One region of the Paenibacillus sp. WC2504 genome, then DNA from elsewhere that is predicted to be linked to it. Evidence: riboswitches for the same ligand, from Rfam matches in the RefSeq annotation. Region 1 holds a riboswitch; each other region holds the start of a gene.
What was found. A riboswitch is a leader RNA that binds a small molecule or an ion and turns the genes downstream of it on or off. The one in region 1 is predicted to bind cyclic di-AMP.

Region 1 (4,560 bases):
CTTATTTCGTGCCCGCGATTTGTCCACCTATGGAGTTCTTTTCCGCAGCGACTGGTTGAAAAACGTAGGCTTAAGCGAACCGAAAACGCTTGATGATTTATATAACGTTTTTAAAGCGTTTACACTGAATGATCCTGACAAAAATGGCAAAGCGGACACGGTTGGTTTGACGGAAGAGAAAACGATGGACGGTTTTGGCGTCATAGCCTCCATTATGGGTGCTCCGAATTCCTGGGAAGTAAAGGAGGGCAAATTAAGTCCTGATTTTCTAGCGCCAGAGTATTTCGAAGCGATGAAATTTTATAAAAAGCTGTACGACGAGAAGCTCATTAAGCAGGACTTCCCTGTTCTGAACAATCAACAGAAGAAAGACGATATCAACCAGGGCAAAGCTGGAGCGGTGATTTCGAATATGATTGACGGAGCGGGTTATCAGGCATCGCTTTCCAAAACGTTCCCTGGCGCAGATATAGATGTTGTCTCCCGAATAAAAGGGCCTAAAGGCGAGAGGTTGCCGGGCGGCGTAGGCTATAACAGTGTGTTTATGTTCCCGAAATCAAGTGTGAAAACCGAGGCGGAGTTAAAACAAATTCTAGGCTTCTTTGATAAAATTTCCGATCAGAAGATGTTGGATTTGCTGGGCTGGGGCATCGAAGGCAAACACTATAAGATCGAAGACGGCAAGCCGGTATTTATTGACCAAAAGCTGCAGGACACCGAAGTAGGCTCCAGTTATCTGCAGCTTCAAATCGCCAAGTATACGGCAAAAACGACGGGGAAAGAAACACCGCTCATGGAGAAATACGGCAAAATGATTAAAGAGAACGAGGCTATCGCGGTCAATAACCCGACGAATCCGCTCGTTTCCGAGACACAAACGACCAAAGGCAGCGAGCTGAAGCCGATCATTGACGACGCCCGTACGAAGTATATCTTGGGTAAAATCGATGAAGCAGGCTGGAAGCAAGCTATCGAGCAGTGGAGAAAAGCCGGCGGCGATAAAGTCATTGAAGAGTTCAGCGCGCAATACGCGAAGAGCGGCAAGTAAGGCAGCAAAATAGCAGAGGCGGCCCTAAGGTAGAGAGATCTACTTTAAGGACCGCCTCTTATGCGTATGACAGTTTAATTCCATCCTTTAGCAACCATCGGTTTCTTCTTCGTTTTCTTGAACAATCTATAAAATAAGCCGAGTTCCTTTTTCCGTTTGAGTGTGGCTTTGATACCTTCAAGCAGCAGCATTGATCTAAGTTCGTCGCGACGGTTTAACGTATGCAGTCTTTTGATAAATAGCTTGTCCATGCGAACATCCCTCCCATTCATCTATCTCCATTATAAACGGGATCTGCGAATTTGATTGTCGCTTTGTAGAGAGGGATTGCACTTGTTTTGTCGAAACTGGAGCGGGTAGCCCTCGATTTCCTTCAAGTCCCTATAGGCAGATGAATCACTGTACAGTATTATCTAACTTAGGGTGATATCATATGTTCATTTCTCCTATGCTTTTGCAAGACGCCAAAGATAATAGACCTTATAACAGCAAACATCATATTGCAGAACTTAAGTTTGACGGTTTTAGGTGCATTCTTTCTAATTTGGACAAACTCTATGTATATACGAAAGACAAGCAATTGGTTACGCATAAATTTCCTGAGCTGTTCCAATGCCCGATTCCCGAGGGAACGATCCTTGACGGTGAATTGGTTATTTTGGATGATCAAGGTAAACCGGACTTTGAAGCGATGTCAGCTAGATTTTTAAATCCGACAGACTTATCGCCTGTAGTATTTTTTGCATTTGATATCCTAAAATACAAGGGAATTGATGTCACTGAATTACCCTTGCTTAAACGCAAGGAGCTGTTGGAGCAAGCTTTCATCGAGAATGACAGGTACAAAAGGGTGAAGGTTTACGAGGGTAAAGCGGAGGATTATTTTGAGAAAATCCGGCAGGATGGGCTTGAGGGCATCATTTTGAAGTCGAAAAAAGAAAATTTCAAGTACGAGAGCAACAAACGCTCCAGGCAATGGCAAAAAGTGATTAACTGGACTTATGCAGATGTTTATATTTCTGGTTATAGGAAAAATAATTTTGCTTTGCTGGCGTCCATTGATTCAGCGAATGGTTTGAAGATTCCGGTTGGGGTGATTGAGACCGGGGTAACGCCTCTGCATCAAAAGGCGCTCGATGGCGTGAAGCACCGCTTAGTCTACAAAGAGGACAATCATTTTGCTTATATGGAACCGCGGCTAATGGCCAAAATTAAGACGAAAAATTGGACGAGAAACGGAAGGCTTCGTTCGCCGGTTTTCATGGAATTTGTGATGTAAAAAAAGACTGGATCACCAAGGAGGAAGTGGTGGTGCAGTCTTTTCTCTGTACATGCTGTTGTTACATGCGTCTAAAGTTACCGGTGCTGCCGCTTAGCTGCTGCTCAGCGATTTGAATCAATCTTCTCGTAATGTGTCCGCCGATTGCGCCGGTATCACGAGTAGCCATGTAGCCATAATACCCGTCCTGAGGAATCTGAATACCTAGTTCCTGAGCGACCTCGTATTTCATTTGCTCAAGAGCTGATTTTGCTTGTTGCACAAGTAATGTATTGCTTCTACTGCTAGCCATTTGGATTCACTCCTTTATTTGGTGTATGAGTATTTTGTGGAAGTTATGGTTTTTTATTCATGGTTGTTGGAAAATTTTTTGTGGCCCGATGATTACGCTTTCATAAAACGTTGGAAAATTTTGCGGCATGTTTTCGGAAAAACCCCGTGTTACAATCGGAAAGATCGATTATGGTCAAAAAACTTAGAAGGCCGAAGCTTCTTTGAAAGCACGGGGGACCCAATCTTTGGGGTGAAGTCGCTATGAACGCGACCGGGTGATTACTCTTTGACCCGAATCCGACAGCTAACCTCGCAGGCCGCAAAAAGGAGAGATTTCTATGTTAAAACGTTATAAACAGCTAGTCGTAACCGGTGCTATTGGACTAAGCGTCCTAATGAGTTCCAGCGCAGCCATGGCGGCATCCGCCACGTACACGGTGTCAGACAACGATACCATGTGGTTGATCTCCCAGAAGTATGGCGTAAGTCTCACTTCGCTGATTCAGGCTAACCCTCAGGTTGCCAACCCGAATGTGATCTGGTCTGGGATGACGTTGAACTTTCCTGGCAGCACAGGGACAAGCGGCGGCTCTCAAACACCAGCCCCGTCAGTGCCTGCTCCATCTACACCAGCTGCCCCATCAACGCCAGCTACATCTGCGCAATCCGCTTTTGCCAGCCAAGTCGTTACATTAGTTAACCAGGAACGTGTAAAAGCTGGGCTACAAGCGCTCACCAGCGATAGCGCCCTTACAGCTATGGCGTTGGATAAAGCCAAAGATATGTACAACAACGACTATTTTGATCATACGTCGCCGACCTATGGGTCACCTTTTGATATGATGAGCACTTATGGTATTCCTTATTCCTATGCAGGTGAGAACATTGCTAAAGGACAACCTACACCAGAGGCCGTAATGGAGGCCTGGATGAACAGTACGGGGCACCGTGAAAATATTTTGAACCCCAATTACACAAAAATTGGCGTCGCCTATTATAACGGAGAATGGGTGCAGGAATTTATCAGCAACTAATGCTCTATAGCGAATCCAAAAAACAACCCTTGTGATTCCCCAGTCGGGAATTCGCAAGGGTTTTATTTATATTTCAACTTGGCAACTCCCCACATCAAGAGTGGCAGAATGATCCCATGGAGGGGTAATAAATAAGGAATCGCGATTTTTTGTGGAAATAACACGGAACTATCGATAAAGTCCCGAGGGATCAAGGTAAGCAGCGCGATAACCGGTGCTACGAACCAAATCATACGTCGCCATTTTTTAAGGCCGAAACTTTGAGCTGTTCCATATGTACACACGAAAAAGTAGAGAGATACTTTAGTGAACACACTAATAATCCAGATGGCGATAACAAAGGAATCCAGGTTTTGAAAAAAGTCGAAATAGGAAATATAACGAATCAAATTAAAATAAGGATAGGTTTGGCCCGAAGGGGCGATGTGTCCAAATACGGAAAGGATTAAGAAAGTCGAAATGCTTGTTAACAGACCAGCAGCAGCAACCCCGAGTATGGCTGGTTTCACCCCATCTTGAGGCTTTGATAGAAAGCCCATGATGACGAGCAGAAGGATGCAGTCTCCAAGAAACGTTGAAGTCGGCAGCGCTCCTTTTAAGATTGTCATCGCACCGGTATCCACATAGAAGGGAAGGATATTGTTAATATGGACATTTTTTAGGCTCAGCAAGAGAGGAATAGCAATCCCAAGAAGGGTTAAAGGTCCTAAGATTTCGCAACATCTCGCGATAACCTCTATCCCCGAGAAAGTTACATAAATCGCAACGAGGAGCATGCCTAGCATCGGGACAAGGATTGGAGTTTTGGGCAGAATAGTCGCAACGATGAACTCTGCGTACTGCCTTATAATGATAGCAAGCACGCTGTACCAGTAGATGAAATACACCACCGTAACCGTATAGCCGATGTATCGACCAAATAATCT
Region 2 (4,560 bases), 6.4 Mb from region 1:
TAACGGGATTTGAACACGACAAGCCGAACGCCCGGATCCCACTTATCCCACTTCTCCTGCATCGCTTCTTCATCCTCATCCGAAAACGAGACGTAGAAAGCAATGACATTGGGAGATAAAGATTTGGCATAGTTCAAAGACTGCGCTACAACGCGGTGAATGCCCGCAACAGGTACAATGATTACAGGTTCCTTCACGCATACGCGTTCTTGTGTGATATCAATGCGCAGTTGTTTGGCTACATCATCATAGTGATTGCTGATTTTGGTTATTCCCCAAAGCAATAGCGGCGTCACAATAATAACAATCCAAGCGCCTTCACTAAATTTGGTGATACAGAAAATAATAAGAACGGCAAGGGAAACGATTCCCCCTAACCCATTAATAACGAACTTGCCGATCCAGCCAGCCGGACGTTCTCTGAACCATTTGCGGACCAAACCGCTTTGGGCAAGGGTAAAAGATAAAAAGACGCCAATCGCATAAAGTGGAATAAGTGCATCGGTTTTTCCTTTGAAAATGACGAGCAAGATACTTGCCAAAACACCTAACGTTACGATCCCGTAGTGAAACGACAACCGATCTCCCCGATACGAGAACATGCGCGGAAAGTTTTTATCCTGAGCCATAATGGATGCCAAAATAGGAAATCCGTTGAAGCTCGTATTCGCAGCCAATACTAGAATCAGCATGGTGCCAATCTGTGTGGCATAATACATGACGCCACGGCCAAACGCTTGCTCCGTAACCATCGACAAGACCGAAGTATGTCCATGCGGGTCAGGTGCAATTCCATAACCCAAGCTCAGCAAGGTGACGCCCCCGAAGACAATCGCCAATAGTGTACCAAGCGAAGCCAGGGTTCTCTTGGCATTCTTGACAGATGGCGTACGGAAATGCGGCACCGCATCGGATATCGCCTCAATCCCTGTCACGGCCGAGCAGCCGGATGAAAAGGCTTTTAGAATAACAAACAAAGTCAATGAGCTCGTCATCGAGCTGGGAACAACTTGGAATTCATGCATATTCATGGATCCTGTCAGCATATCGAAGATCCCTTTGCCGATCAGCAGTAAAATACACAGGATAAAAAAGTACGTTGGAATCGCGAACACCGTTCCGGATTCAGAAGTGCCCCGCAAATTCAGCCAAACCATCAACCAGACAAGCACTAAGGCTATGGGGACAATATAAGGCACTGTAACCGGGAATGCCGACGTTATCGCCTGCACGCCTGCTGAAATCGAAACCGCAACGGTTAACGTGTAATCAATCAGCAGTGAAACTCCGGTGAGCCTTCCCGACATCATGCCCAAATTTTCCTTGGCCACCATGTAAGCTCCGCCGCCCATTGGATAGGCCTCAATCACTTGGCGATAACTTAAAACAAGAAGCATGATTAAAGCAATAATCGAGATTGCAATCGGCAATGAGAAAGCAAAAGCAGCAACCCCAACAGTTGCAAGCTCTAGCAAAATTTGCTCCGTGCCATAGGCTACCGAAGACAGGGCATCTGAAGACAGGATGGGCAGAGCCTTCCATACCTGCATTTTCTCAGATTCCAGCTCCGCTGATTTCAGCGGTTTGCCGAATACAATCTTTTTCAATGAGTCACTTGTCATGCTGTGAAATTCCTCCAAATAACCTAGTTTTCAGCTTGATTTCCCTTTTTTAGGCGCAAAAAAACACAAGGATAGACCTTGTGCTTAGCCACATGTTCTCCTTTCTCACGACCGCTTACGAGGTTAGCTGACGGGTTCGGGCTGCGAGAAATCTGCCCTAAAGGTAGCTGCCGCATGCGACAAGACACACCTTACTCACCCCGTTGAAACCTATGGTTCCCCCGCTTTTCTAATTAGAAAATTAAGCGAAATATTCAACTGTTAACGTACGAGTTGATACTACTCTCTTATTGGCTCATAGTAAAGGAGAGAATAATCTTAAAAAAGATTATTCCCTCCCCGCATTCATTTGATAATCCGCTTACAATGATGTAATCCTTTCAGTATCTCTGTTTTACTAGCTTATTGTCTGATTCATTAGATTTTCGGGTATTTCAGCAAAATTAATTTCTCACATGACGCTTCCTTGTGGCTTGTTTTTGCTTAAAAATCATCTTTTTGAAGATGAGTGGGATACCGCCAATGAGAAATAAATAGCGGGCATCGATTATTTTTTTGAGGAATGCGGCCAGCCTGCCTTTCACTTTTTTGACCTTCAGGATACCAATTGCTTCTCCGCGACCAAGCGAGGCGACCGTGCCTTTGTAATCGTAGGCAAAAGGTCGTAATGGCTTTCCACTCAGTGAATAGTATAAATTTTTTGCCGTATTACAACCTTGTTGGACGGCGATTTGGGCATTGGCGGGGTATGGCGTGCCTTCCGGGCTCATGACAATCGAGCAATCACCCGTAATAAAAACATCGGGAAACTGCAAGGAACGCAAGTAGTCATCCACTTTGACCCTGCCGCGTTGGACGTGGAAGCCCGCATCTTGCAGCAAGGAATTCCCACGAACACCTCCCGACCAAATGACCGTGCCGGCAGGTATGAATTGGCCGTCTCCCAACAGCACGCCGCCGGGCTCGCATGCCTTGATGGCGGTAGATAATTTATATTGAACCCCTTTGCGGCGCATCACGTCCATGCCGTATTCCACGAGGTCATTCGGCAATCCTGGCGGCAAAGCAGTAGGCGATGCTTCGATATTGATGATCTGAACAAGGGAAGGATCGACGTCAAACATGTGGCAAAGATCAGGAATTCGGTCAGCCAGCTCCCCAACAAACTCCGTGCCTGTAAAACCAGCGCCTCCAACAACGATTGTCAAATATTCCTTATGCTTGGAATCCAATTTATATTTAGCGAACATATACTGTGTATGCTGACGAATGAAGCGAACACTGTTAATGCTGTTAATTGTCATCGCATACTCGCGCAATCCCGGAATGCCGAAGGTTTCCGTCTCACTCCCAAGCCCCACGACCAAGTAGTCGTAGGTGAGGACTTCGTCCGTCAGAACCACCTTTTTTTCCTCAGGTACGATCTGCTGAACCGTTGCTTTGATAAAATGAATTTTCCGCTCATCGATCAGATCCTTAATTGCTACACGCGCATTCTCATGATGATCAGTGCCGGCTGCCGGCATATGCAGATGTGTCGTCATGTAGTGATAGTCGTGTTTGTTCACCAGCGTGACCGCCACTTCATCTGCTTTGATCAGCTTCTGCAGCCTTATTGCCGTTACAAGCCCACCGTACCCAGCTCCCAGAATAACCACCTTCGGTCTACTCATCTGAATCCTCTCCTCCGATTACATCATCTTTTTTCTCTACCATCGTTGGTGAAAAAGATCGACCAAACCATCCAGGGTTGTCATGTGAAAAAAATCACATACTCGTTCAGGGCGTACACATGGTTTGGCTCATCATTAGTATATGTGCCTCTTTCCTAAAAATCACTGGAACATTGCCTAGCTTGGTCAAAAAAGGCTGTGTGGTATGGGGGGCGGGTGCAGCGGCATAAGTGCGCGGGGCGAGGGGATGCGGGACGTAGGGCGAGAGCGCGTGGCGGGCACGTGGCGGACCAAGACATTGAACGGCGTGGCGAGCGCGTGGAGGGGCTAAGGAGTTGGACCGCGGGCTGGCGATGCCTCGCCTCTTCTCATTGGATAAATTCCAATGAGAACTCCTTTTTGAGGCCGGATTTCCGCGTTCCGTTGGATGAAATCCAACGAAGCACGCCGCAACAGCCCACAGGATGCCAATTTCCCCCTACCTATTGGATTTCATCCAACCAAACCAGCATTTTAGCAAGGAAATTCGCACTTTCATTGGATTTTCTCCAACGGGAATCCACCCGTTCACTGCTCACCCTCAGCCTCCAACCTGGTTTTATCCTCTAACCGACGCAAGCGAAAGCTGTTCATGCCCGCCACGCCCAACTCTTCCAGCAGGCCAAAATTCGCCCATGCGCCTACGACAGCTCCAATGCCGGGGACAAGCTGCAGCATTTTACGGAAATCAATAGTGTCCCGATATTCCTGCTGCAACTGCTGCCAATCCACTTGATCCATATAGGCGTCAGACGGCGGAAAGCCGCTTGCGACCTCGTGCCAATTCTTGATCGTGTCTAATAGAGCAGGTTTTTTCGCTGGACTAGAGAACGCGATTTGAAACACATACAGGATAAACAAACGCTCTCTATAGTCCTTCGTGGAGTAGCCATAGGCGTGCGCAAGCTCGAACAGAAATTTCAACTTGATCCCTATCAGAATCGGGAAGTCCGCCAGGCCGAGCAGAATTCCTCCCGCTCCCGTACCTGCTCCCTCGGCAGCCGCAATCTTTTTATAAAGCGACAGCAGTTCCTCTGCTTTCGCATCACTTTCAGCTAGAGAAGCGCCTACAAGCGGGTCATTCTGAGGGATATAGTTCATCCCGAACAATGTCGTCTGAAACATCCCTCTGACGGTGGCCGTGATCGTTTTGTGCACCTTTTCCGGGATGAGCTTATTGATGTTTGTGGAGACGGATTTCGAGGCTTTTTCAAGCAAATTTGGGG
Region 3 (4,560 bases), 6.7 Mb from region 1:
CAGAAAGCGTGAAACGTGTCGAAATGATGGCATTCTCACTGTTCAAATTGCCGGAGTACCAAACATAGTTGGCATTAGCAACTTGCACCCACGCAGGGTTGCGGGGAATGATTTGCGCATTGAACCACGAGTTGTCGGTGCCGATCGAAACCGTGCGCTGACTTAGAAAGCGACCCGAACCGGGCTTATGGTATTTTCTAAGCTGCGTACGGTACATCAGCATGGCTTTGCTTCTGGGCAGGCCTGCGCTCTTGGGGAGCCGAACAATTTTGCTCGGTTTTCCAGCCATTCGTTGTTTGGGAATCATTTCTCCATCTCCTATCAACATATGAATATACTTTCTTTGTATTCTATGTTTACTAGAGCGATTTGCGAGGGTGAGTGGCCGGTGTCGCCTTCTTCATGCAGCCTAAATTCTCTACTCACATAAAAAAGTACAATTAATATGTTTTAATGACATATAATATATGTTAACATAATAAAAACACAAAGGAGGAATCTCCCAATGGACGATAAGAATGATAAGACCAAAAGACTTTCCGTCTACTTGCCTGAAAAGGTGAAGACCGATCTGGAGCGCATGGCTGAGGAAACGGGCTTGTCGATGACACAGCTTATTGTGATGGCGACGCACGGTCTACTTGCGAATTATGCTTCGCAGGGCGGAGCTATTTTTGCCGACTTATTGGCAGCTAAACAACGGATCGTTCACGAAGTGAAGGATAGGCAGCGGCTTTTAAATGAAGAGAAAGAAGGCATGCAGGATTACTACGGCGCGCGAGCAGCCGAATATGAACGGATTTATGCTCGCGAGGATGCGGACTATCAGCAAGAACTTGCGATGCTGGCGGATATCGTGAAGAGGCAGGTTACGGGGAGCCGTGTCTTGGAGGTGGCCTGCGGTACCGGATATTGGACGCAGTTCATGGCGGAAACAGCCAAGCACATCGTTGGGATGGACGTTCGACCGGAGGTGCTGCAAATTGCTGCAGCCAAATCTTGGCCGCTGCATAATACATCTTTCGTCGAAGGGGATGCTTACCGGCTTTCGGAAGTACAAGGGGATTTTGACTACGGAATCGCCAACTTCTGGTTTTCGCATATCCCGAAAAATCGTCTGGATTCGTTTCTGCAAGGATTTCATGAGCGGCTTGGACGGGGAGCCCGCGTTTTTATGGCGGATAATGTGTACGTCCCGGGAAGAGGCGGCGAGCTGATTACGAGTGAACATAGCGAAGATACGTATAAAAGAAGGGAGCTGGCCGATGGCTCCAAGCATGAAATTATTAAAAACTACTATTCGTACGAAGAGTTGAATGAAATCTTTAAGCCGCTGTCGGAGCATCTGCGCATATTTGTCGGCAGCTCCTTCTGGTATGTTAGCTACATCGTGGCTTAAGAATCATCGGCCCAAGGAAAGAAGGAAACTCCTGGCTTAATGTCCGGATGTGAATTTAAGGCCGAGAACGCCGACCAGAATGAGGATCATGAATAGGATACGCAGTAAACTAACAGGCTCGTTCAGAAATAGGGTGCCGATAATAATCGCGCCTACAGCGCCAATTCCCGTCCAAGCCGCGTAGGCGGTGCCGATAGGTAGAGTTTTCGTAGCCACCGCCAGAAAATAAAAGCTGATGATCATGCCGACAATGGTGATGCTGGACGGAACCAGCCGTGTAAAACCGTTGGAGAACTTTAGTGAGATCGCCCAAACTACTTCAAAAACACCTGCAATGACCAAGTAAAGCCATGCCATCTGTGAATCACTCCTTAAGAAAGTATGCGAAGATGCCCATCTGACCGCGGCAAAAAGAAAAAGCCTGGAAGCAATATCGCGAATGCGATAAGACTCCCGGGCTTTTTCCCCTCCGTGATCACAGCGTATTCGCTGTGTGTTTTCTCTCGGACCAGACTGGCGCTGCAGCGCCACGGAACCCTAGAAACATGATGCCGTAATTATAGGACGGCTTACACGCTATGTCAAGTTACAACAGCCACAAGAAATGAATAAAAGCCCTGAGAAGCAGCTCATTCGAGCTAACGCTTGTCTGGGCTTTTTATTCATGATGAACAAGAAAATTACTTGGATTCAGCAGTTAGTTGATTGTAGATATCATCCCACAGAACACGTCTAGCGGATACATACCTTTTCGCATAATAGGATTCGCTCAGCTTGTTTTTCACGATGCCTTCATTGGATGCGGAATGAATAAATTCACCGTTACCCAAGTAGATGCCTACGTGAGAAATGCCTTTGCCTCCTGTGTCGAAGAACACAAGATCACCTTTACGAAGATCACTTTTGTCGATCCAGTAGCCCTCTTTATTTTGAGCTGCTGAACTATGAGGAAGGTCAATGCCGAATTTGTTGAACACGTACGCGGTGAAACCAGAGCAATCAAAGCCTCTTGTTGTCGTTCCCGCATCGCGGTACGGTACTCCAATCAATTCGTCAACCGTTGAGTCCAATGTGGATTCTGACGCAGACACACTCCCTAAAGCTACACTCAAAAACAAAACAAGACTAAAAAGAAGAGCAACAACCTTTTTCAACTGCTTGTCTCCTTCCGGTGCCTACGAGGTTAGCTGGAGGGTTCGGTTGAAGGTTCCCTATGATCCCTGTCTTGCAAGATCAATTCACCCGGTATGGTTCCCCCGTTTCCCCAAGAAATGAGGAATTCGGCATGAAATATTTGGTTTTTTAATGCTAGTCCCTTAAATTCGTCATAAACATCGAAATTCCTCCTTTTTCGTGCAATTGGGTCTGAAAAAATGTGTAAAGGTTCGCTTTACAGACAAAAAAACCCCCTTTTGCAAGGGGGTTGAACAAATCTAAACCATTTATGGTTTTATTTATTGCTTTTTAACGACTTAATTTGGCGGAAAGAAGCTGGAATTGCGACGTAATGGACCACATCTGCATGAAAATATGGAAAAGCGGGAAAAGTTGATAAATGATTAGCGCTACCAGACCTGCCCAGATATAGGTCGTTGTGACCGTGATCCCTGCCAAAAGTCCTGAGCTCAGTAAAAGTATCAGAGAAAGGCCGATAATCGGAAGCGAGTACCGCATGAACGTTAGGACTGTGGATATAATGCCGAGACGTGCGGCAATGGCGAACTGCACATACATGAAGAGCAGATGCAGCAGAAAACCGTACACCAGCATGCCCAGCAGCCAAGGCAGTAAATCGAGGGAAGCCTGTTCATAAGATGTGCTGTGAGCGAACACCTTCTGCACTTTGGGCAGCACCCAGATGAGCGGCAGCAGAGATAAGGCGATTCGAATCAAATACACGGCAAAGAAGGGGAGCGTGAGTTCCTTGATGCCGCGGACGAAGCGGTAGCCGGCATTTTGATCGGAATGGGTGAGCGAATAATAGACACCGCCGTTCAGCATCGGGCTAAGGAACATGCGCGCCAGGAGCAGGCCGGCCAGCCACCACAAGTAAGAGTGGCTAAGATCCGTTTTGAATAACTGAAACTGACTTTCGGCCAGAAAAAGCTGGAGCGCTTGCTTCGGCTGATCGCCGCCGGGAAACCGGTGCATGAGGGGAACTAACACCCCTTGTACAAGCTTATATAGGAGCATCCCCCAGCACATTTGGTAGATGAACAAGACAATCGTAGCGAAGGGTTGCCGTAGAGCCGCCCTGAAGCCGGATTTGAGATAGGTTGTCACCGGTGTCCCTCCTAAGCGTTGTTTTCTGAAGGCAAACTTGCCTTGTAGAGTGGGCGCCTACCAGGCTACCCACCCGAAAATAGCTTGCAGGAATTGGATAATGCCGAGATTCAGGCGGAGTTTCCACTTGGTGTCCACTTCTGCTTGCATAAAGTTATTAATATGCTTGTTCTCAAGAATGAGCGAGTAGTTCGGGTCGATACGAACCCAGTCAATAGGCGTCGTGTGGGTTAGTTTGTACTCAATGCTGCTCTCTTTGCCGTCCCACGTTTTGTCGAGCATCGTACCGTCGGCGAAATGGAACTGAATCGGCACTTCGGGCGAATTGCCTCCACGCTTGGAGATGAGGACCGTGCTCTCGTAAGGGCCGGCTCCTTTGCTGCCAGTGGCTTTCACATGGATGCTTTCAACCGTATAATCAACCATCATTGAGCCGTAGACATATTCATTGAAGAAGTCGTCCCACTTCGTTTTCGTTACATCCTCGACCACATTTTGAAAGTCTTTGGTAGAAGGATGCTTGAATTGCCATTTTTGAAAATAAGTCCGCATGATACGATCCATGGTCTTGGTGCCGACCTGTTTCTCGATGGCTTTCAGCACGAGTTTGCCTCTGGTATACACATTTTCTGCGTATTGATCATGTCCGGTATAGGCCCATGCGTTTTGCCGCAGGGCATTCGGAGAAGTAATGTAGCTGGACTCGACAGGCAAATTAGGGGTTGCCCCGAAGTCGGCCTCCATCACTTTATCCTCGGCGTAGGAGGTAAAGCCCTCATCCAGCCAAGCTTCTTCAAACTCATTGCTCGCCACAAGGCCATAGAAATATTGGTGACCGATCTCGTGCACAACGACGCGTTCCAATTCCTGATCCGGCG

Region 2: another riboswitch for cyclic di-AMP. It lies ahead of ACUN27_RS03295 (APC family permease); the one in region 1 lies ahead of ACUN27_RS32265 (CAP domain-containing protein).
Region 3: another riboswitch for cyclic di-AMP. It lies ahead of ACUN27_RS01935 (C40 family peptidase); the one in region 1 lies ahead of ACUN27_RS32265 (CAP domain-containing protein).

The regions. Positions count from the first base shown of each region.
Region 1 covers NZ_JBQZFH010000001.1:7,117,425-7,121,984, reverse strand. Annotated here, with positions in the region: gene ACUN27_RS32285 (extracellular solute-binding protein) at 1-1,048, shown strand, start outside; gene ACUN27_RS32280 (hypothetical protein) at 1,123-1,299, opposite strand; gene ACUN27_RS32275 (ATP-dependent DNA ligase) at 1,497-2,327, shown strand; gene ACUN27_RS32270 (alpha/beta-type small acid-soluble spore protein) at 2,389-2,619, opposite strand; cyclic di-AMP (ydaO/yuaA leader) riboswitch at 2,799-2,934, shown strand; gene ACUN27_RS32265 (CAP domain-containing protein) at 2,939-3,634, shown strand; gene ACUN27_RS32260 (GerAB/ArcD/ProY family transporter) at 3,697-4,560, opposite strand, start outside.
Region 2 covers NZ_JBQZFH010000001.1:702,954-707,513, reverse strand. Annotated here, with positions in the region: gene ACUN27_RS03295 (APC family permease) at 1-1,622, opposite strand, end outside; cyclic di-AMP (ydaO/yuaA leader) riboswitch at 1,720-1,880, opposite strand; gene ACUN27_RS03290 (NAD(P)/FAD-dependent oxidoreductase) at 2,066-3,295, opposite strand; gene ACUN27_RS03285 (EcsC family protein) at 3,863-4,560, opposite strand, start outside.
Region 3 covers NZ_JBQZFH010000001.1:426,685-431,244, forward strand. Annotated here, with positions in the region: gene ACUN27_RS01920 (hypothetical protein) at 1-328, opposite strand, end outside; gene ACUN27_RS01925 (methyltransferase domain-containing protein) at 506-1,399, shown strand; gene sugE (quaternary ammonium compound efflux SMR transporter SugE) at 1,436-1,756, opposite strand; guanidine-I (ykkC/yxkD leader) riboswitch at 1,848-1,950, opposite strand; gene ACUN27_RS01935 (C40 family peptidase) at 2,080-2,553, opposite strand; cyclic di-AMP (ydaO/yuaA leader) riboswitch at 2,557-2,695, opposite strand; gene ACUN27_RS01940 (hypothetical protein) at 2,864-3,682, opposite strand; gene ACUN27_RS01945 (M1 family metallopeptidase) at 3,740-4,560, opposite strand, start outside.